DNA from 2 places in the Pseudomonas sp. GW821-FHT04D07 genome. Region 1 is predicted to be linked to the other one. Evidence: predicted binding sites of a transcription regulator. Region 1 holds the regulator's gene; the other holds the start of a gene.
The links. The regulator FliA, encoded in region 1, starts transcription of late flagellar genes. The targets are predictions, from matches to a motif close to CTAAAGTTTNNNNNNNNNNNGCCGNTAA.
Positions count from the first base shown of each region.

Region 2: AC07T0_RS08065 (methyl-accepting chemotaxis protein) is a predicted target of FliA. The motif match lies at 4,134-4,161, and genes of this name have one in related genera.

Region 1 covers NZ_JBWKTH010000001.1:643,059-654,580, reverse strand. Annotated here, with positions in the region: gene AC07T0_RS03090 (flagellar motor protein) at 1-215, opposite strand, end outside; gene AC07T0_RS03085 (protein-glutamate methylesterase/protein-glutamine glutaminase) at 215-1,360, opposite strand; gene AC07T0_RS03080 (chemotaxis protein CheA) at 1,413-3,683, opposite strand; gene AC07T0_RS03075 (protein phosphatase CheZ) at 3,698-4,486, opposite strand; gene AC07T0_RS03070 (chemotaxis response regulator CheY) at 4,509-4,880, opposite strand; gene fliA (RNA polymerase sigma factor FliA) at 5,053-5,793, opposite strand; gene fleN (flagellar synthesis regulator FleN) at 5,790-6,623, opposite strand; gene flhF (flagellar biosynthesis GTPase FlhF) at 6,745-8,073, opposite strand; gene flhA (flagellar biosynthesis protein FlhA) at 8,085-10,214, opposite strand; gene flhB (flagellar biosynthesis protein FlhB) at 10,374-11,513, opposite strand; gene fliR (flagellar biosynthetic protein FliR) at 11,517-11,522, opposite strand, start outside.
Region 2 covers NZ_JBWKTH010000004.1:138,693-150,214, forward strand. Annotated here, with positions in the region: gene AC07T0_RS08040 (fimbria/pilus outer membrane usher protein) at 1-1,439, shown strand, start outside; gene AC07T0_RS08045 (fimbrial biogenesis chaperone) at 1,430-2,221, shown strand; gene AC07T0_RS08050 (fimbrial protein) at 2,214-3,194, shown strand; gene AC07T0_RS08055 (hypothetical protein) at 3,282-3,524, shown strand; partial or broken gene AC07T0_RS08060 (PAS domain-containing protein) at 3,748-4,029, shown strand; gene AC07T0_RS08065 (methyl-accepting chemotaxis protein) at 4,300-5,331, shown strand; gene AC07T0_RS08070 (YkgJ family cysteine cluster protein) at 5,474-6,226, opposite strand; gene AC07T0_RS08075 (hypothetical protein) at 6,324-6,647, opposite strand; gene AC07T0_RS08080 (GNAT family N-acetyltransferase) at 6,683-7,174, opposite strand; gene AC07T0_RS08085 (chemotaxis protein CheV) at 7,175-8,077, opposite strand; gene norR (nitric oxide reductase transcriptional regulator NorR) at 8,198-9,748, opposite strand; gene hmpA (NO-inducible flavohemoprotein) at 9,904-11,085, shown strand; gene AC07T0_RS08100 (disulfide bond formation protein B) at 11,438-11,522, shown strand, end outside.

The sequences.
Region 1 (11,522 bases):
ATGCGCGGCGGAAAGAGGATCCAGGCGAGAATCTGCATGGCACGCTTGAATGCACTCATCGGCGATTGCAGCAAGGCCGCGCCGATGGTCCCACCCAGCACGATCAAGGCCGCCGGACCGTTGGCCAGGGCCCCAAGGTGACCCCCTTCGAGGAAATTGCCACCAATGATGGCGACAAACGCCAGGATAATCCCGATAAGGCTCAACACATCCATCAGAGGCAGGCCTCGACCAGATGCTTGCCGATTTCATCCAGACTGTAGACCGCATCGGCCAGCTCAGCTTTGACGATGGCCATGGGCATGCCGTAGATCACGCAACTGGCTTCGTCCTGGGCCCAGATCGCACTGCCACCCTGCTTGAGCAGACGCGCACCTTCGCGGCCGTCGGCGCCCATGCCGGTGAGCACCACCGCCAGAACTTTGTCGCCATAGGACTTGGCCGCGGAACCGAAGGTGATATCCACACAGGGCTTGTAGTTCAGACGCTCATCACCCGGCAGGATTTTCACCGCGCCGCGCCCGTCGATCATCATCTGCTTGCCACCTGGCGCGAGCAAGGCCAGGCCGGGACGCAGGATGTCACCATCCTCGGCTTCCTTGACATTGATCTGGCAGAGCTTGTCCAGACGTTCGGCAAAGGCCTTGGTGAAGGCCGCCGGCATGTGCTGGATCAACACGATGGGCGCCGGGAAGCTGGCCGGCAACTGGGTCAGGACCCGTTGCAAGGCCACCGGACCACCGGTGGACGTACCGATGGCGACCAGCTTGTAGGCTTTGCGCTTCGGTGCCCCGGAAGTCGATACCGAAGCCTGTGTCGGGGCCGGGGCCGGGGCCGGGGCACGACTGGCCACCGGGGTGGTCCGCACGGGCGCCGGAGCCGGGCTGCCATAGCTGCCGGACGCCGGTGTCGGCGTAACGGCCGGAGACGGCGCGGCGGCGGGAACACTGCTGAAGCGACGGTTACTGCGCGAGATGCTGTGAACCTTCTCGCACAACAGTTGCTTGACCTTCTCGGGATTGCGCGAGATGTCTTCGAAATTCTTCGGCAGGAAATCCACGGCCCCGGCGTCCAGCGCATCGAGGGTCACTCGGGCGCCTTCGTGGGTCAGGGACGAGAACATCAATACCGGAGTCGGGCAGCGCTGCATGATATGCCGCACCGCCGTGATGCCGTCCATCATCGGCATCTCGTAGTCCATGGTGATCACGTCCGGCTTGAGGGCCAGGGCCTGATCGATGGCTTCTTTACCGTTGGTCGCCGTACCGACGACCTGGATGCTCGGATCCGCCGAAAGGATTTCCGAGACGCGGCGGCGGAAAAACCCCGAATCATCCACCACCAGGACCTTGACTACCATAAACACTCCGTTAGGCACGGCGGCGGACTTAAGCGCCGCCGCCGGTCCAGAATCAAATACGCCGTGCGGCGTAACGCTTGAGCATGCTCGGCACGTCGAGAATCAAGGCAATGCGACCGTCACCGGTAATGGTGGCGCCCGACATACCCGGAGTCCCCTGCAGCATCTTGCCCAGCGGTTTGATGACCACTTCTTCCTGGCCGACCAACTGATCGACGACGAAGCCGATCCGCTGGGTGCCCACTGAAAGGATCACCACATGGCCTTCGCGCTGCTCTTCGTGAGCGGCCGAGCTGACCAGCCAGCGCTTGAGGTAGAACAGCGGCAGGGCCTTGTCGCGGACAATCACCACTTCCTGGCCGTCGACCACGTTGGTGCGCGACAGGTCGAGGTGGAAGATCTCGTTGACGTTGACCAGCGGGAAGGCAAAGGCCTGGTTGCCGAGCATGACCATCAGGGTCGGCATGATCGCCAGGGTCAACGGGACCTTGATGACGATCTTCGAGCCCTTGCCCTTGGTCGAGTAGATGTTGATGGTGCCGTTGAGCTGGGCGATCTTGGTTTTCACCACATCCATGCCCACGCCACGCCCGGACACGTCGGAAATCTCGGTCTTGGTCGAGAAACCCGGGGCAAAGATCAGGTTGAAGCAGTCGGTCTCGCTCAGGCGATCGGCCGCATCCTTGTCCATCAGGCCCTTCTTCACCGCGATGCTGCGCAGCACGTCGGCGTCCATGCCCTTGCCGTCATCGGAGATCGACAGCAGGATGTGGTCGCCTTCCTGCTCGGCGGAGAGGATCACCCGACCGCTGCGGGACTTGCCCATGGCCTCGCGGTCGGCCGGTTCTTCGATACCGTGGTCGACCGAGTTGCGCACCAAGTGGACCAGCGGGTCGGCCAGGGCCTCCACCAGGTTCTTGTCGAGGTCGGTCTCTTCGCCCACCAGTTCCAGGTTGATCTCTTTCTTCAACTGCCGGGCCAGGTCGCGAACCAGGCGCGGGAAGCGGCCGAAAACTTTCTTGATCGGCTGCATGCGGGTTTTCATCACCGCGGTCTGCAGGTCGGCGGTCACCACGTCGAGGTTGGACACGGCCTTGGACATGGCCTCATCGCCACTGTTCAAGCCCAGGCGCACCAGGCGGTTACGCACCAGCACCAGTTCGCCGACCATGTTCATGATCTCGTCCAGGCGCGCGGTATCGACCCGCACGGTGGTTTCCGCTTCGCTGGCGGCCGGCTTGTCACCAGCGGCGGCGGCAGGTGCCGGCGCGCGGGCCGGAGCCGGTGCCGGTGCCGGCGCGGCCTTGGCCGGGGCTGGCGTCGCCGCTGCCGGAGCAGGTGCCTTGGCGGCAGGCGCGGCAGCAGCGGCCGGTTTGGCCGCCACCGGCGTAGCCACCGCCGTGGTCGCGGCCACTTCGGTGAATTTGCCCTTGCCATGCAACTCGTCGAGCAGCGATTCGAATTCCTGGTCGGTGATCAGGTCACCGCTGGCGGCGCCTGTACTTTCAGCCGCCTGGGCCGAAGCCGCGGTGGTATCGAGCGCTTCGACCTTGAACGACCCCTTGCCATGCAACTGGTCCAGCAAAGCTTCGAATTCGTCGTCGGTAATATCGGTACTTTCCGGCGCACCGCTGGCGGCAGCTGGGGCTGCCGGCGAAGTCGGTGCCGCGACCGCATCCGGGGCGAACTGGCCCTTGCCGTGCAACTGGTCGAGCAGCGATTCGAACTCGGCATCAGTGATTTCATCGCCGCCAGCCTCGCCCGGCGCCGCACCCACGGCCATGGCTTTTGGTGCCTCGGCTGCGGCCTTGACGCTGTTCAGGGAGTCGAGCAGCAATTCGAATTCATTGTCGGTGATGTCACCAGACTCGCTTTCAGCGACCGCTTCAGGCACCACGGCCTCGGCCACCGGCGCGGCCACGACTTCGGCAGCCGCCGGTTCCGCCAGACGCGCCAAGGCCGCCAGCAGTTCCGGGGTTGCCGCAGTGATCGGGCCACGTTCGCGCACTTCGCTGAACATGCCGTTCACCGCATCCAGCGCTTCCAGGACCACGTCCATCAGCTCCGAGTCGACACGTCGCTCACCCTTGCGCAGGATGTCGAACACGTTCTCGGCGATGTGACAGCACTCCACCAGCTCGTTGAGCTGGAGGAAGCCGGCGCCCCCTTTTACAGTGTGAAAACCGCGAAAGATTGCATTGAGCAGGTCCGCATCATCAGGCCGGCTTTCCAGCTCGACCAGTTGTTCGGACAGTTGCTCCAGAATCTCGCCGGCCTCAACCAGAAAATCCTGAAGGATCTCTTCATCGGCGCCGAAGCTCATGTGTTTGGGTGCTCCTAGAATCCAAGACTGGAAAGCAAATCGTCGACATCGTCCTGACCGGACATAACGTCTTCACGTTTATCGGCATGAATCTGCGGACCTACACCCTTGGCCAACTCATTTTGCGGATCTTTTTCGGCAAGGATGGCATCGTGATCATGCTCGATACCGGCAAAACGGTCGACCTGGCTGGCCATCAGCACCAGTTTGAGCAGGTTGCTTTCCACTTCGGTGACCATTTGGGTCACGCGCTTGATCACCTGACCGGTAAGGTCCTGGTAATCCTGGGCCAGCAGAATATCGTTCAGCTCGCTCGACACCGCGCGGGTTTCCTGCTCGCTGCGGGACAGGAACGTCTCGACCCGCCGCGCCAACTCGCGAAACTCCTGGGCACCGACTTCGCGCCGCATGAAACGGCTCCAGTCAGCGCCCAAGGCCTTGGCCTCCACGTTCAGGCCAGTGACCCTCGGGGTCGCACTCTCCACCAGGTCCATGGTGCGGTTGGCCGCGGCTTCCGTCAGCCTGACCACATAGGACAGGCGCTCGGTGGCGTCGGTGATCTGCGAGACTTCCTCGGCCTGCGGCATATGCGGGTCGATCTGGAAGTTGACAATAGCGCTGTGCAATTCGCGGGTGAGCTTGCCGACTTCCAGGTACAGGCCACGGTCACGGGTCTGATTCAGCTCATGGATCATTTGCACCGCGTCGCCAAATCGACCTTTTTCAAGGCTGTCGACCAGTTCGCGGGCATGTTTTTTCAGGGTTAGTTCAAAATCACCCAGTGAAGATTCGTTGTGCTCCATAGCGCCCCCGTGGTGGACTTCATCAGCCGATGCGTTCGAAGATTTTCTCGATCTTCTCTTTCAACGCCTGGGCCGTGAATGGTTTGACCACATAGCCGTTTACACCGGCCTGGGCAGCTTCGATGATCTGCTCGCGCTTGGCTTCGGCCGTGACCATCAACACCGGCAGGTGCTTGAGCTTTTCATCGGCACGCACGTGGCGCAGCAGATCGATGCCGGTCATGCCGGGCATGTTCCAGTCAGTGACCAGAAAGTCGATGCTACCGCTGTTGAGGACGGGAATCGCGGTAGTACCGTCGTCCGCCTCAACCGTGTTGGTGAACCCGAGGTCACGCAACAGGTTCTTGATGATCCGCCGCATCGTTGAAAAATCGTCAACGATGAGGATTTTCATGTTCTTGTCCAATTCGACCTCCAAGCAGTCTTAAACGCGTTCAGCACCTGGACGCGCTGTTCAATCAATTCGGCACAGCACTCAACGACTGCATGGAAACCTCATCCGGCCGAGTCTCCCACAGGGCGTCAAACGCCATGTCGGTCTCGTTCGCAGTGTTCCCGCACTGCCTTCAACGCGCTCGCCACTCCCCCAAACGCCCCCGCAAGCGGGCCGCGCACTGGCTGTGTAACTGGCTGACTCGCGATTCGCTGACCCCCAGCACCTCACCAATTTCCTTGAGGTTCAGCTCTTCGTCGTAGTACAGCGCCAACACCAGTCGCTCACGCTCCGGCAAATTGGCAATCGCATCCGCCAGCGCCGCCTGGAAGCGTTCATCTTCCAGATCGCGCGACGGTTCGAGATGAGCACTCGCGCCGTCCTCGTGCAGCCCTTCATGTTCGCCGTCCTGCAACAGGTCGTCGAAACTGAACAGGCGACTGCCCAAGGTATCGTTCAAAATCCCGTAATAATCGTCGAGACTCAATTGGAGTTCGGCTGCAACCTCGTGATCTTTAGCGTCACGGCCGGTTTTTGCTTCAATTGCACGAATTGCGTCACTGACCATGCGTGTATTGCGGTGCACCGAACGCGGTGCCCAGTCACCCTTGCGCACTTCATCAAGCATCGCGCCGCGGATACGGATGCCGGCATAGGTCTCGAAACTGGCACCTTTGCTCGCGTCGTACTTGGTCGAGACCTCCAGCAGACCGATCATCCCGGCCTGGATCAGATCCTCGACCTGAACGCTGGCCGGCAGTCGCGCCAGCAGGTGATAGGCAATACGTTTGACCAAAGGTGCGTAACGCTCGATCAGTTCATACTGGCTGTCACGTGACGACTTGGAATACATGCGATAGCCACTGGCAGTCATAGAACCGGTCCCGCACTCGTTTGATGCACCAGACGCTCGACGAAAAACTCCAGGTGCCCCCGAGGATTGGCAGGGAGCGGCCAGGTGTCGACCTTCTGCGCGATTGCCTTGAACGCCAAGGCGCATTTCGAACGGGGAAATGCCTCATAGACCGCGCGCTGCTTTTGCACGGCCTTGCGGACACACTCGTCATAAGGAACGGCGCCGACGTATTGTAGGGCCACATCCAGGAAACGATCCGTGACCTTGGTCAACTTGGCGAACAGGTTGCGGCCTTCCTGCGGGCTCTGGGCCATGTTGGCCAGTACGCGGAAGCGGTTCATGCCGTAGTCGCGGTTGAGCAGTTTGATCAAGGCGTAGGCGTCGGTGATCGAGGTCGGCTCGTCGCAGACCACCAGCAACACTTCCTGGGCCGCGCGGACGAAGCTGACCACCGACTCGCCAATACCCGCGGCCGTGTCGATCACCAGCACATCGAGGTTGTCGCCGATATCGCTGAATGCCTGGATCAGGCCGGCATGCTGCGCCGGGCTCAGGTGCACCATGCTCTGGGTCCCCGAGGCCGCCGGCACGATGCGAATCCCGCCCGGACCTTGCAACAGTACGTCGCGCAGTTCGCAGCGGCCCTCGACCACGTCGGCCAGGGTGCGTTTGGGGGTCAGGCCGAGCAGGACGTCGACATTCGCCAGCCCCAGATCCGCATCCAGCAGCATGACGCGCCGGCCAAGCTCAGCCAGCGCCAGGGACAAATTCACTGACACGTTGGTCTTCCCGACGCCACCTTTGCCGCCGGTCACCGCGATCACCTGTACGGGATGCATGCTGCCCATGTTCTCTTCTTACCTTGTCTTGCTTAGACGGAAGGCCACATAAGTGGCTGCGCGTTCACTTGTCGGAACAATGCGTGGCAGACCATCGATGTAGGTAATTTGCAACGTCTGAATACTCATCTCAGCCCACCCGCTTCGACGGGCTGTGGTAGATATCAGCGAACATATCGGCCATGGCTTCCTCGCTGGGTTCTTCCTGCATTTGCACACTGACCGCCCTGGACACCAGTTGATGCCGGCGTGGCAGGTGCAGATCATCCGGAATACGCGGCCCGTCGGTCAGATAGGCCACGGGCAGTTCGTGACTGATAGCCAGGCTCAGCACTTCGCCGAGGCTCGCCGTTTCATCCAGTTTAGTCAGGATGCAACCGGCCAGCCCGCAGCGTTTATAGCTGTGGTAGGCGGCCGTCAGCACCTGTTTCTGGCTGGTGGTAGCCAGGACCAGATAATTCTTCGCCTTGATCCCGCGTCCGGCCAGGCTTTCCAGTTGCATGCGCAACGCCGGGTCGCTGGCCTGCAGGCCGGCGGTATCGATCAGCACCACGCGTTTGCGCAGCAGCGGATCGAGGGCCTGGGCCAGGGACTGGCCCGGGTCGACATGGGTCACCGAGACATTGAGGATCCGCCCCAGGGTCTTGAGCTGCTCCTGGGCGCCGATGCGGAAGCTGTCCATGCTCACCAGCGCGATGTTCTGCGCGCCGTACTTGAGCACGTAGCGCGCCGCCAGCTTGGCCAGCGTGGTGGTCTTGCCCATGCCGGCAGGACCGACCATGGCAATCACACCGCCCTCTTCCAGTGGCTCGATCTCGGGTGTGACAATCATCCGCGCCAGGTGCGCCAGCAGCATGCGCCAGGCCTGGCGTGGCTCGTCGATCCCGGTAACCAGTTCCAGCAGGTCGCGCGACAGCGGCCCGGACAGGCCGATGCGCTGCAGACGGCGCCAGAGGTTGGCCTGCTGCGGCTGACGGCCTTGCAACTGGTTCCAGGCCAGGGAGCCCAGCTGGACTTCCAGCAGCTCACGCAGGCCGTTGAGTTCCGAACGCATCGAGTCGAACACCCGCTGGTCCACCGCCGGGGCGTGCACCACAGGCGCTGGCGCCGGGCGCCGCGGCTCGTCGAAAGTCGGTTCGATCAGCGGCTCGGCGGCGGTCAGCGGCAGGCCGGCGAACAGTTGGCGATTGGTTGCGTTGTCGGTATCGCCGTCACTGCGCAAGCTCAGTTCGGCCTGGGCGGTGACGATACGCGACTGGGTCTTGCGCAGCTCGTCTTCGAGCTCCATGTTCGGCACCCGCGGCGACAGCGCCGAGAGCTTGTAGTCCAGGGCAGCCGTCAGCTCGACACCGCCCGCAATCCGGCGGTTGCCGATAATGGCCGCGTCCGAGCCCAGCTCATCACGCACGAGCTTCATGGCCTGACGCATATCGGCGGCGAAAAAACGCTTAACTTGCATAACCCACTACCTCAGCCGTTGGGCCCTACTGTCGCAACGATGGTCACTTGCTTGTTGTCCGGAATTTCCTGGTAGGCCAAGACATGCAAACTTGGCACCGCCAGTCGTCCAAACCGCGAAAGCATCGCGCGAACCGGTCCAGCTACCAGCAGGATCACCGGCTGCCCTTGCATTTCCTGGCGCTGGGCGGCGTCGATCAGCGAACGCTGGAGTTTCTCGGCCATGCTCGGTTCCAGAAGAACGCCTTCTTCCGAGCCTTGTCCGGCCTTCTGCAGACTATTGAGCAATATCTGTTCCAACCTGGGCTCCAAGGTGATCACAGGCAGCTCGGACTCAAGCCCCACAATGCTTTGGACGATTGCACGGGACAATCCGACGCGAACCGCGGCAACCATAGCGGCAGTATCTTGACTCTTGGAGGCATTGTTGGCGATCGCTTCGGCAATGCTGCGGATGTCGCGGACCGGCACGTGTTCGGCGAGCAAGGCCTGCAGCACCTTGAGCAGATGCGACAGGGAAATGATCCCCGGCACCAGCTCTTCGGCCAGCTTCGGCGAGCCCTTGGCCAGCAATTGCATGAGTTGCTGGACTTCCTCGTGGCCGATCAGCTCGCTGGAGTGCTTGTAGAGGATCTGGTTGAGGTGCGTCGCCACCACGGTGCTGGCGTCGACCACGGTGTACCCCAGGGACTGCGCCTGGGAACGCTGACTGACCTCGATCCAGACCGCCTCCAGACCAAAGGCCGGGTCCTTGGCGGTAATCCCGTTGAGCGGGCCGTAGACCTGGCCCGGATTGATCGCCAGCTCGCGATCCGGGTAAATCTCGGCCTCAGCCAGGGTCACCCCCATCAGGGTCAGGCGGTAGGCACTGGGTGCCAGGTCAAGGTTGTCACGAATATGCACAGTGGGCATCAGAAAGCCCAGGTCCTGGGAGAGCTTCTTGCGCACCCCCTTGATCCGCGCCAGCAATTGCCCGCCCTGGTTGCGGTCCACCAGTGGAATCAGGCGATAACCGACTTCCAGGCCGATCATGTCGATGGGACTGACGTCGTCCCAGCCCAGCTCCTTGGTTTCCATGGTCCGTGCCGGCGATGGCAGCAGGTCCTGCTGGCGCTGGACTTCGGCCAGGGCCTGGACCTTGGCGACATTCTGTTTTTTCCAGAGCATATAAGCCATGCCGCCGGCCACGGCCGCCAGGCTGATAAAGGAAAAGTGCGGCATGCCCGGCACCAGGCCCATCACCGCCATCAGGCCGGCGGCGACAGCGAGGGCCTTGGGCGAGGCGAACATCTGCCGGCTGATCTGCTTGCCCATGTCTTCCGAACCGGAAGCCCGGGTCACCATGATCGCCGCGGCTGTGGATAACAACAGTGATGGCAATTGCGCCACCAAACCGTCACCAATGGTCAGCAAGGCGTAGACCTTGCCGGCGTCGGCAAAGCTCATATGGTGCTGGAAGATCCCGACCGCCATGCCGCCGATCAGGTTGATGAACAGAATCAGCAGGCCGGCGACGGCGTCACCGCGGACGAATTTGCTGGCACCGTCCATCGAGCCGTAGAACTCGGCTTCCTGAGCGACTTCCAGACGCCGCAGCTTGGCCTGTGGCTGATCGATCAGGCCGGCGTTGAGGTCGGCGTCGATCGCCATCTGCTTGCCGGGCATCGCATCGAGGGTGAAACGCGCGCTCACCTCGGAAATCCGTCCGGCACCCTTGGTGACCACGACAAAGTTGATGATCATCAAGATCGCGAAGACGACGATACCGACCACGTAGTTGCCGCCGATCACCACCTCACCGAAGGCCTGGATCACCTTACCGGCCGCGGCGTGGCCTTCCTGGCCGTGGAGCATGACCACCCGGGTCGAGGCCACGTTCAATGCCAGACGCAACAGCGTGGCGATCAGCAGGATGGTCGGGAACACCGCAAAGTCCAGCGGCCGCAGGGCATAGACGCAGACCAGCAGGACCACGATCGACAAGGCGATGTTGAAGGTGAAGAACACATCCAGCAGGAACGCCGGCACTGGCAACATCATCATCGCCAGCATGACCAACAGCAGCACCGGCACACCCAGGTTGCCCCGGCCGAGGCTGCTCAGGTTGCTGCGCGCCGAGTTGAGAAGTTGAGAGCGATCCACCGGTATTCCTCGTCACCTTGAAGCAAACTTTTGACGCCACGGGCGCCATAGGCCTGCCTCTGCAAGAAGCCTTCCAACTCTGTCGACGAGGTTTAAATGGATAGGTGATGGCGCACGCAAAAGTCGTATTTATACCGAGTAGCGCCAAAGGAGCACTGATCAGGTATCGCGGCGCAGATCCGGCGGAATCGGCAGGTCGCCCTTCAGAGGATCGGGGCGCTTGCCCTTGCCGGCGCGGTACTGGCGGATCTGGAAGACGTACGCCAGCACCTGCGCCACTGCCAGGTACAGGCCCGCCGGAATCTCCTGATCCAACTCGGTGGAGTAGTAGATCGATCGCGCCAGGGCCGGCGACTCCAGCAGCATGATCTCGTGTTCGACGGCGATCTCGCGAATTTTCAAAGCCAGGAAGTCGCTACCCTTGGCCAGCAACACCGGCGCCCCGCCCTTCTCCGCGTCGTATTTGAGCGCTACGGCATAGTGGGTCGGGTTGGTGATCACCACATCCGCCTCGGGAATCGCCGCCATCATCCGCCGCTGCGACATTTCGCGCTGCAACTGGCGAATCCGCTGCTTGACCTCCGGCCGCCCTTCCTGGTCCTTGTGCTCGTCGCGCACTTCCTGCTTGGTCATCAGCAGCCGCTGGTGCGCTTCGTAGAGCTGCACCGGCACATCCACCGCAGCAATGATCAACAACCCCAGGGACATCCACAAGGTGCTCCAGCCCACCACCTGCAGGCTGTGAATGATCGCCAACTCCAGCGGTTCATGGGCAATGCGCACCAGATCGTCGATATCCGAAGACAGCACCGACAGGCCGACGAACAGGACGATGACAAATTTTCCGATGGCCTTGAGCAGTTCCATCAGGGCCTTGATCGAGACCATCCGCTTGATCCCCGGCAAAGGGTTCATCCGACTGAACTTCGGCGCCAGACTGCTGGCGGAGAACAACCAGCCCCCCAGGGAAATCGGCCCGACGAAGGCCGCAAACAGAATAGTGAGCAGGATCGGCTGCACTGCCCAGATCGCCATTTCCCCCGAATGCAGCAGGAAAATCGCCATGTAGCGCTGGTCGACCACCACTTCACGCGTCAGGCTGAAGTTCAACCGCATCAACTCGGCCAGGTTTTGCGCCAGGGCACCACCGAACACCAGCAAGGCCCCGGCACCGGCCATCATCACGGCAAAGGTATTGAGCTCCTTGGAACGGGCAACCTCACCCTTCTCACGGGCGTCCCTTTTCTTTTTTTCCGTGGGGTCTTCTGTCTTGTCCTGACCGCTCTCGCTCTCTGCCATGGCTCAGCG
Region 2 (11,522 bases), on a different contig from region 1:
TGGTGCCCGAGGGCACCTTCAGCTACAGCGTCGAAGCCGGGCAATACGACAGCAACAGCAGCGGCTACCAGACTCCCGGCTTTGCCAGCGGCACCCTGATCTACGGCCTGAGCGAGCACCTGACCGGCTACGGTGGTCTGCAGCTGGCCGGGGACTACCAGGCCAGCAACCTGGGGGCGGGAATCAATACCGGGCTGGGGGCGATTTCGGCGGACCTGACCCATTCGGTCAGTCGCCAGCCGGCCACGGACCTGGGCGGACAGAGCGTGCGCCTGCGCTACGCGAATACCCTGAATGCCACCCGGACCACCTTTGCCATCGCCGGTTATCGCTATTCCAGCGAGCAGTACCGCACGTTCGACCAGCATGTGCAGGAGCGCAGCCAGCCCGGTTTGATCCAGCTGGGGCGGGCCAGGGATCGGGTCGATCTCAATCTCAGCCAGCCGCTGGGCACCGGGACCTTGAGCGTTTCGGCCCTGGAGCAGCGCTTCTGGGACCTGCCCGGTACCTCCCGGCAGTACAACGTGACCTATGGCGGCTACTGGCGCGATCTCAATTACAGCCTGTCGCTGGACCGCGCCGAAGTCATGGATATCAACGGCCAGGCCGGTACCGACCATCAATTGACCCTGACCCTCTCAATGCCGTTCGGCAATCACGAACGGGCGACCCGCGCCTCGTTCACCGGGGTGCGCGACAGCGAGGGCGGCTCCAGCGCCCTGGCCGGCTTGACCGGGCGCCTGCCGGAGAGTCGCGACACCTTCTATTCGGTGCTGGCCGGCAATGACGGCAGCGGCGCCGGTGCGGGTTCGGCGAGTCTGAACAGCACCACGTCCATCGGGCGTTTCGAAGCCGGCTACAGCCATGGGCGCGATTTCAATAGTTGGAACCTCGGGGCTCGTGGTTCGCTGGTGGCCCATGGTGGTGGACTCAATCTTGGCCAGTCGCTGGGCGATACCTTTGTGCTGGCGCAGGTACCGGGCGTCAGCGGCGCCCGGTTCAACAACTTCGGCGGCGTCGAAACCGGCGCCAACGGCTATGCCGTGGTGCCTTACGCGCAACCCTACCGGGCCAACTGGATCAGCCTGGATACCCGCGACCTGGGCGCCGATGTCGAGGTGGATAACGCCATCGCCCAGGTGGTTCCGCGGCGTGGCGCGGTGGTTCTGGCCACCTTCAAGGCCAGTGCCGGGCGCCGGGTGCAGTTTGAACTGAGCCAGGCCGATGGCCGCCCGATTCCCCTCGGCGCGACGGTCCAGGACGCCGCCGGGCGGAGTTTGGCGGTGGTCGACCCGAGCAGTCGCGCCCTGGTGCTTAGCGAGCAGGAGCAAGGCGTGCTGAGCGTCAGTTGGTCGGATCGGCGCTGCCAGTTTTCCTTCCAACTACCGCCCAAGGACCCGCAGCGGACCTACGAACGGCTGCGCGAGGTGTGCCAGTGAAGCGGCTGAAGGTGCTGGCGGTGCTGCTGGGCTTGCTCGCGGGTGGCCCGCTGTCGGCGGCGGTGTCCCTTAGTGGTACGCGGCTGGTGTTTGACGGGCGCTTTCGCGAGGTGAGCATCGAAGCCCGCAACCGTGGCCCGGAGGAGGTCCTGCTGCAAGCCTGGCTGAGCGACGCGAACGAGGGGCCGGAGTCGTCGGCGAACCTGCCGTTCGTACTGACCCCGCCACTGTCGCGGCTGGCGCCCGAGAACCGCCAGGTCTTGCGCCTGATGTATGAGGGGCTGGGCATGCCAACGGGCCGTGAGTCGCTGCTGCACCTGTATGTGTTGGAAATCCCCCGCAGCCGCCCGGGCGACGGGCTGCTGAACATCGCGATCCGCCAACGGATCAATGTGCTGTTTCGTCCGCCGGGTCTGCCGGGGGATCCGGCGGCCACCCCGCAGCGCCTGAACTGGACGCTGGTGCGCGATGACAGTGGCGTGCATCGGCTACGGGTGGAGAACCCGACGGTGTTCCATGCCGCCCTGCTGAATATTCAGATCGAGGAGGCCCCGCGCCAGGGCACGCCCCAGCCTCCGGGGGAGGATTTGCTGGTCCCGCCGGGAGAGCGTCGTGAACTGATCCTTGCCCGCTCCCCGGCGCAGCACTTGCAGTTCAAGGCGCTGACCGACTACGGCGGCCAGCGCGCCTATCGTGCCCGGCTGGCCTTCGGTGCGCCGTTCAATGCATCGCTGAATGCCGAGCCCGTCCATTCCGAACAGAAGGTTTCATCCCATGACTAAGCTTGCTTGCCGTGCCTGGCTGCGTCCGTTGCTGTGGCTCGGACTCTTGAGTCCGACCAGCGCCTTTGCCCTGAGCTGCACCTTGCAGGGCAGTGGCGCGAGTCTGGTCAACGCTGACCTGGGCAGCACGGTCGCGATACCGGCCTCATTGCCCAATGGCAGCGTGATCTGGCGTTCGGAACCGCTCAACCTGGCGCTCGATTGCGCCCGGGACAATCCTCAGGGCGGCGACGAGGAGGTATTTATCTACCTCAATCCGGCCGGCCAGGTGATCGGCCAGGGTATCCGCGCCGGCTTGAGCCATGACGGCGTCGATCATCGCCAGAGCAGTGGACGCATCGCTACCGGGCGGCGGGTCCCGGGATGCCTTGAAGGAGCCTGTCCGCCGTTGAGCTTCAACCTGGCCTTCTCGGTGTTTATCGAGAAGTTCGGGCCGACGCCGCCTTCGGGAGTGGCGAGCAACCTGCAGGACTACCGCCTGTTCCAACTGGATGGCAGCGCTGGGCCGAGCACGGGCGGGCGCTCGCTCAATTACGTGATCAACAACCTTTCCGGTCTGCGCTTCGTTGCCTGTGATGCCGAGCTGCAGGTGATTCCCGAAACCGTCGACTTCGGCAGGGTCGCCATCGAGCGGGTGGTCATGGGCCAGGTGGCGGCGCGCCGCCCATTCGCCCTGCACACCAGTCGGACCTGTGACACGGCGTTCAGCCTGGACGCGCGCTTGAAGCCGGTGTCGGGCAGTGTCTCCGGGGATCTGCTGATTCCCCAGGGCAATGATGGCGTGGGCATCCGAATTGTCCGGGCGGACGGCGGCCTGGGGATTCCCTACAACCGCTCCTTTCACCTGGCTGACCTGCTGGGCGAAACCCGGGCAGCCATGGCCCGCTTCGATGCCGAGCTGGTGTGGAACAGTGACCGACCCAAGGCCGGGCCGTTCTCGGCCGGGGTGGTGGTCGATTTGTTCTATAAATGACCGTTGGCGGCGGCGCGGGCAGGGCGCTCGCAGGTATACTGCGGTCTTTCGGTTCGACCTGATCCGTCCCGCCTTTTCGGAGCTTCCATGACTGCCCCTGAACAACCGTCCGTTTCCGCCAACCCGGGTGAAGAGCCTGTGGTCGAGGCCGAGCTTGCGGTCAGCGAAAAGCCCGCCGTCCCGGCCTTCAGCTTTCCGTTCAACCCTGCTGAATTTGCCGCGGCGAAAAAGGCCGGCCAGACCTGGTACCAGAAAGGTGGCAAGGACGGCCATCACGAGAGACCGGGCCGCGCGCCCAATGGTACGCGTCGATCCATGGGCAAACGCTGAGCTTCGCGTGGGAGTTGGCTTGCCGGCGATGGCGAGCGTCAATGCCGCGCCAGGTTCAGGGGCCTCGTCGCCGACGGGTTGGCGCCAAAAAAAACAGTGAACGTCTTTGATTTGTCATGAACATGGCTAAATGCCAGGATCATGAGCTGGATCAGTGTCTGGCTTTTTCGCGCGCTTAGAGTCGACGTCCTGTCGACTCCTCCCACTTTCGAGCGCGTTTTCCATGAAGATCAATCTCCCGATTACCGGGCGAAATCTAGACGTCGCCTTTGACGCCAACATCCTTTCGACTACCGATCTGGACAGCACGATTACCTACGCCAATCCTGACTTCATCAGGATCAGCGGCTACAGCCGTGAGGAGCTGCTCGGTTCGCCACATAACCTGTTGCGGCATCCAGACATGCCCGCCGAGGCATTCGCGCATATGTGGCAGACCCTCAAGGACGGGCACTCGTGGATGGGGCTGGTGAAGAATCGCTGCAAGAATGGCGATCACTACTGGGTCAGCGCCTACGCCACGCCGGTGACTCGCGACGGCCAGACCGTGGAGTACCAGTCGGTGCGGACCCGGCCCGATGCCGCGCAGGTCGAGGCCGCCGAACGCTGGTACGGTTGGTTGCGCAACGGCCGTTTGCCCTGGCGTCAGCGCCTGCCCGGGCTGCGCTTGCAGACCCGGCTCTGGGCGCAGGTCAGCGCCGCGCTTGCGCTTGTCCTGGCGCTGGGGCATGGGGTTGGCGGGCAATCGCTGGAGGTTGAGTTGGGACTCTGGGTCCTGGGGAGCGTGCTGGTCGGTGTGCTGACCCATTGCTCCTTGCGCCCGTTTTCCGGGCTTACGGCGCGGGCCCGGGAGATCGCTGACAATCCCTTGAGTCAGGCGATCTACACCGGTCGGAGCGACGAGTTCGGCCAGATCGGTTTTGCCTTGAACATGCTCGAGGCCCAGGTCGGTGCGGTGGTGGGGCGCATCGGCGATGCCTCGCTGCGCCTGTCCGGGCATGCCCAGGCGTTGGCCCGGCATCTTCACAGCAGTCACGACAGCACCCTCGACCAGCAGGCCGAAACCGACCAGGTGGCGGCGGCCATCCAGCAGATGAGCGCCAGTGTGGCCCAGGTCGCCAGCAATGCTCAGCAGGCCTCGGAAGTGGCCGACCAGGTGGGCAACGAAACCTGTGCAGGTCATCAACTGGTGGGGGAAAGCCGCAGTGCGGTGCTGCGCCTGGCCAACGAACTGGCGCGGGCCACGGAGGTGATCCTGCACCTGGAAAGCCACAGCACCGAGATCTCCACGGTGTTGGAAGTGATCCGCGCGATTGCCGACCAGACCAACTTGCTGGCGCTCAATGCCGCCATCGAAGCCGCCCGCGCCGGGGAGCAGGGCCGAGGCTTCGCGGTGGTGGCCGACGAAGTGCGCGGGCTGGCCCAGCGTACGCAGCAGTCGACCAACGAAATCCAGCGCATGATCAGCAATCTGCAGGAGGGTGCGCGCAACGCGGTCGAGGTGATGCAGCACAGCAGCCAGCAGGCCGAAGACAGTGTGCAGCAGGTCCAGCAGGCGGCCGATGCCCTGGCCGGGATCAGCCAGCGGGTCAGCCGGATTACCGCGATGAGCCAGCAGATCGCTTCGGCGGTGGAGGAGCAGAGCAGCGTCAGCGAGGATATCAACCGCAATATCGTCAGCATCCGCAATGCCTGCGAGGCGCTGGTCAACGTCGGTCAGCAGAGTCATCTCAGTTCGGGGGATGTCGCGGGGCTGGCGGACGACCTGCGCTCACTGGCCCAGGAGTTCTGGCGCAAGCGCTGTTGACAGGCAGGGTCAACGCGATCCCTTGTAGGAGCCGGCTTGCTGGCGATGAGGCCCGTGAGCCTTGCATCGCCTGATCGGCCGCCATCGCCAGCAAGCCGGCTCCTACAGGTCCGTGTTTCTCCAGGCGGATCTTTATCCGGGGTCAGGCCGCCTGCAAGGGGATAAAGGCATAGGTGGTCGCCGCTTCGCTCACCACCCGAGCCCCCGCCGCCTGCAACGGCCCGGCGATGGCTGGTCCGGAGACGTGAAAGCTCCACTCGCTCGGCGCCGGCCACTGCGTCAGTTGCTGCACCTGGTCAATCGCCTCCGCGAACGCCGACATCTGCGGCAGGTAGGCGGTGAAGCCGTCGCCCTTGAGCGCCGTGGTATGAATCCCCAGCCGTGCGCAGATCAGTTCCTTGGCCTGGATATCGTCACGATCGGCCTGGCGCGAGGCCTCGATCAAGCGGACCAGTTCCAGGTCCTGCAACTGCCCGCCGACGATAAACAGCGGCTGCGTGTCCTCCCAGGCCTGCGGCGGGCAATCCTTGGCCTCGGGGCGCAGCGGGATATGCGGATTGATTTCCATCGGATAGATCCGGCACACCAGCGGCCGCCGTTGGTAGATCCGGCAGAGCAGGTCTTCGTCAAGATTCCGGCAGGGGCCGACGTTGTAGGCGGCAAAGGTGATGGCGACGCGGGCTTCGGTGTGACCGCTGGGCACGCCCCAGGAGCGGCGCAGCACGTGATCGCGCTGCTGTTCCGGCTGGCCCAGGCCATCCGCCAGAAAGGCCTCGACCAGGACGATCACCTGGCCGCCGTCCGCCGCCCATTGCCGGGCTTCGGCCAGTGTCAGGGGCACATGATGATCGGTGCAGCATTTGCCACAACCGACGCAGGAAAAATGGGTACTCATGAGTGGGCCGACCGAAAGACAAGGGCTGGGACGGTGACGTAATTCCGTTTTGTTTCGCCGTGCGAGCTTCGGTCAAAGCAAGTTATGCGCCAGCCGCTCAGTTGCTGCGGGCGGGCATGACCGAATCCCATTCGGTGACCACAGCGGTCTTGCTCTTCTTGTTGTACAGGCACAATTCGGTACCCGGCTGGTTCTTCATATGTGCCTGCGGATAGCGACCGTGCAGCAGCAAGGCGGTGTAACCGACCTTGTCGTCGAATTGCGCGGGGTTGCCCACGGGCTTAACGCTTTTCAGTTTGCTGACCTTGGTGCAACCGGCAACCACGGCCTTGTGGTAGTTCGCCCAGGCGTCGGGGCTGGCGGCCTGGGCCTGGCTGGCCAGGGTGACGAGGCTGATGAAGAGCAGGGTGAAGGCTTTCATGACAGGTCTCCTTCAAGGGCGGCGGGGAAGGGGGATTATGCCTGAGCCGGGCTGACTTCATAGCGTTCGATAAAACGCATGCCGGCGCGCTCGTACAGCTGCCTGGCGGTGAGGTTGTTTTCCATGACCTTGAGGTCGACAAAGGCTTCGCCGCGTGAGGCGAACACCTTGAAGGCCTGGCGCAACAAGGCCAGGCCCAGGCCTTGGGCGCGTCGGCGCGGATGCACTACCAGGTCCTTGATATAGGCGCTGGTCCAGCACAGGGCGACACCCGCCACGCCGTGCTCGTCGAGGGCAATCAGGCACAGCGAGGGGTCGAACTCAGCATCGGCCGTGAAACGTTGGCGCCATTGGGTGAAGTCCTCGACACTGCCACCGCCATTCAGGTAACCCAGTTTGAGCAAGGCATGCACCGGCTCCATCAGCTCGGCTCGCAACACGCCCACGCGGATGCCGGCCGGCCACTGGGGGATATCCAGCAAGTCATCGAGGTCCTTGCGCAACAACTGGCAGTGACGGTCGGGCATTTAGATCCCTTGCTCCGTGACGGTCCGGGCGGCCTGGATCAGGCACCGGGTCAGTTCCGGCGAGGAAAACTTGGTCAGCACCGCATTGGCCCCGGCCAGTCGCGCCTTCTCGCTGTTCATGGCGCTGTCCAGGGAGGTGTGCAGGAGGATATAGAGGTCCTGGAAATCCGGGGTTTCACGGATCGTGCGGGTGAAGGCGTAGCCGTCCATCTCGGACATCTCGATGTCCGAGACCACCACGTTGATCTGCTCGGCGGTGCCTTGCAGGTCGAGCAGGCAACCGATGGCCTCCTTGGCGCTGCGGGCGGTGTGGCAGGTCAGGCCAAGGGTGCGCAAGGTGAGCACCGATTGCTGCAGGGCCACCTGGCTGTCGTCGACCACCAGAATGCGCGCATGGCCGAGGATTTCCGCTTCTTCCATGGTCAATTCGCTGGGCGTGACTTCGATTTGCGTCGGTGAGATGCCGTGGATGACCTTTTCGATATCCAGCACCTGGACCAGCGTGCCATCGACCTGGGTCACCCCGGTGATAAAGGCCTTGGGTCCGCCGGAACCGTAGGGCGGCGGGCGGATATCGGTGGTCAGGCAATGGACGATCTTGCTCACGGCCTGGACATGCAGGCCCTGTTTCGAGCGGCTGATATCGGTGACGATCAGGCAGCCGCCATCCGGGTCCACCAACGGGCGTTCGCCGAGGGCGCGGCTCAGGTCGATCACCGACAGCGAGGCGCCGCGCAGGGTGGCGATACCTTTGACGTGGGGATGGGACTCCGGCAGCTTGGTCAGCGGCGGGCAGGGAATGATTTCACTGACTTTCAGCAGGTTGATTGCCATCAGCTTGCCGCTGCGCAAGGTAAAAAGCAGAAGTGACAGCGAGTCTGCGCGGGCTTTGTTGGAAGACATAGAAACCTTCTGTGGAAAAAGGTGGTTCAGGACAGATTAACCCTGAACGGCTATCGATAATGGGTTATCGACCCGAGCGGGGCTGTCTTTAGGTGTAATACACAACTCCCTGCTAAGGGCTTACTTCAAGCCGAGTCGTTTGGCCATCCGTCCCAGGTTGGCTCGGTCCAGGCCCAGTTCTCGTGCGGCGCTCGCCCAATTGTGCTGGTGGCGCTCCAGGCAGGCGCTGATCAGTTGCCGCTGGTAATTTTCCGTGGCCTGGCGCAGATCAACGTCGCTTTCAAATTCCGGCGGGGCCGGGGGTTGTGCTGCCGGGGCTGGCGCGACAGCCGTCGGCAAGCCCAGATCGGCCGCGCTCAGGCTGAGGATCTTCGGTCGTTCCCGGCAATTGCCCAAGGCCTTCAAGGCGCTACGCCCGATCAGGTGCTCCAGCTCGCGGACGTTGCCCGGCCAGTTGTACGCCAGCAGCGCCGCCTGGGCATCGGCGCTCAGGCGTAAGCTGCCCAGGCCCATGCGCGAGCGGTTCTGTTCCAGAAAAAAACCGCTTAATAGCAATACATCGCGACCGCGCTCGCGCAGGGCCGGCACGTGCAGCGGATAGACACTCAGGCGGTGGTAGAAGTCGGCCCGATAGCGCCCGCTGCGCACTTCTTCGGCCAGGTCGCGGTTGGTGGCGGCGATCAGTCGTACATCCACCTGATGCTCGCGGTCCGAGCCCAGTCTTTGTAGCTGGCCGCTTTGCAGCACCCGTAACAACTTGGCCTGGACGCTCAGCGACAGCTCGCCGACCTCATCGAGAAACAGCGTGCCGCCATTGGCCAGTTCGAACTTGCCGCGGCGATCGTTCACGGCTCCGGTAAAGGCACCGCGCACATGACCGAACAGCTCGCTTTCCACCAGGGTGTCCGGCAGGGCCGCGCAATTGAGGCTGATGATGGGTTTTTCCGCACGCGGGGAAGCCGCATGGATCGCCTGGGCCACCAGTTCCTTGCCGACCCCGGTTTCACCGGTGATCAGCACTGTCAGATCGCTGCCGCCGACGAGTTTGATCTCTTCCACCAGGCGTTTGTGGGTTTTGCTCTGGCCGATCATTTCGCGATTCTGCCCGCCGTTGGCCTGGCGATAGAGCTCGGCGCGCTGGTGCTCGTCCTCGGCGCGCAAGGCCAGACGCTCGATGCGTTCGGCGGCGTTGACCGTGGCCGCCGCCAGACTGGCGAAAGCCTGCAGGGCGTCGAGTTCGATCCGTTCGAAGCGCTCCGGGGCGAGGGCGTCGAGGGTCAGCAGACCCCAGGGTTGTTCGTCGATAAACAGTGGGCAGCCCAGGCAGTCATGGACCTCCAGGTGCTCGGTCAAGCCATCCACCAGCCCGTCGTAAGGATCCGGCAGATCGCTGTCGCTGTCGAAGCGGGTTGGTCCATGGCTGCCGAGCAGGATCTGGAAGCGCGGATGCTCGCTGATCTTGAAGCGCCGACCGAGGGTGTCGGGGCTCAGGCCATCGACGGCCAGTGGCACCAGCCACTCACCATCAAGGCGTAGCAGCGCGGCGGCGTCGCAGGGTAGCAGGGCGCGCATGGCTTCGAGCAGGCGCCGGTAGCGTTCGCTTTCGGGCAGTTCCCGTGAGAGATCCGATACCAGTGGAAGTAGGGTGGTCAGCAGGAGCTTTGCAGTCATATTGACTCCTATGGTGTCGGATTGACTATAAAGCTCTTGTAGTCTATATGACTAATATTATTTTAACTTATTGATTTATATGCATTTTAATCTTGGCATGAAGTGTGATGAGTAAAGGTTAATTCCGATAAAACCTCATACCCAGGAGTTGACCCATGCTGAGCGTTCAAGACCGTGCCATCGTCAAATCGACTGTGCCGCTGCTGGAAAGTGGCGGCGAGGCGCTGATCACTCACTTCTACCGGATGATGCTGTCCGAGTACCCGCAGGTGCGTCCACTGTTCAACCAGGCCCACCAGTCCAGTGGCGATCAGCCCCGGGCCCTGGCCAATGGCGTATTGATGTACGCCCGGCATATCGACCAGCTTGACCAGTTGGGCGACCTGGTGGCCAAGATCATCAACAAGCATGTTGCGCTGCAGATCCTTCCGGAACATTACCCGATTGTCGGCACTTGCCTGTTGCGGGCCATTCACGAAGTGCTCGGCGAGGAAATCGCCACGCCCGAGGTGATGAGTGCCTGGGGCGCGGCCTACAACCAGTTGGCCGATATCCTGATCGGTGCCGAAACCGCTATTTATGACGAGAAGGCCCTGGCGCCCGGCGGCTGGCGCGGTGCACGGCTGTTCAAGGTGACGGCCAAGGTCGAGGAAAGCCTGGAAATCACCTCGTTCTATTTCGAACCGGTGGACGGTCAGCCGATCCTGGCGTTCACCCCCGGGCAGTACATCGGCATGAGGCTGCTGATCGACGGCGAAGAGGTCCGACGCAACTACTCGCTCTCGGCGCTGGCGAAGGCCGGGCAGTATCGGATCAGCGTCAAGCGCGAAGCGGGTGGGCGGGTGTCGAACTATCTGCATGACCAACTGGCCATCGGCGCGACCCTGGAGCTGTTCCCGCCAGCCGGCGAGTTCACCCTGGCGGCCAGCGACAAGCCGTTGGTATTGATCAGTGGTGGAGTGGGGATCACGCCGACCCTGCCCATGCTCGAAGCCGCGTTGGCGGGCGAGCGACCAGTGCATTTTATCCACTGCGCGCGCAACGGCCAGGTGCATGCTTTCCGTGACTGGGTCGATGCTCTGGCCGAGCGTCATCCGCAACTCAAGCGCTTCTATTGTTATGCCGAGGATGACGGCGTCAGCCCGGCGGCGGACAAGGTCGGCCTGCTGAGTCAGGAACAGTTGGGCGAGTGGTTGCCGCAGGAACGTGACCTGGATGCCTATTTCCTCGGGCCCAAGGGCTTCATGGGCGCGATCAAGCGTCACTTGAAAGCCCTGGGAGTGCCGGAGCAACAGAGCCGCTATGAGTTCTTCGGCCCGGCCGCGGCCTTGGAGTAACCCGCGAGAGCGCCGTGGCCAGCCCGTTGGCCACGGTTGTCGGGAGGATGGATCCGGCGGCTGGGCAAAATCCTTTGGCGCGTTAATCCCGGTTTAATCGGCTTGTCGTTAATTCGCCGAGCGTTGTCGGCGATCTTGTGGTGGTTTACCCATACTCCCGCAGACGCTGGCGGGGGCTGTTCAATACGCTCAAAGGTCATGGTCAACGTGTAGACTTGCGGACAACGCATGTTCAGCGGGTTGAAGCGATTGGATTGCGACCTGTGGGCCCATGGGATACAACCTCGGTTTGATGCCGCGGCACGCTGCGCGGCCCTCCGGCCGATCCAACAACGAGTCAAAGGGAAACGGGATGACTGACGAAATGATGCGGCTGGGACGGGAAAAGCGTTTTCTGGTCCTGCTGGGGCTGGTCTGCCTCGCCTTGATCGGCGGTG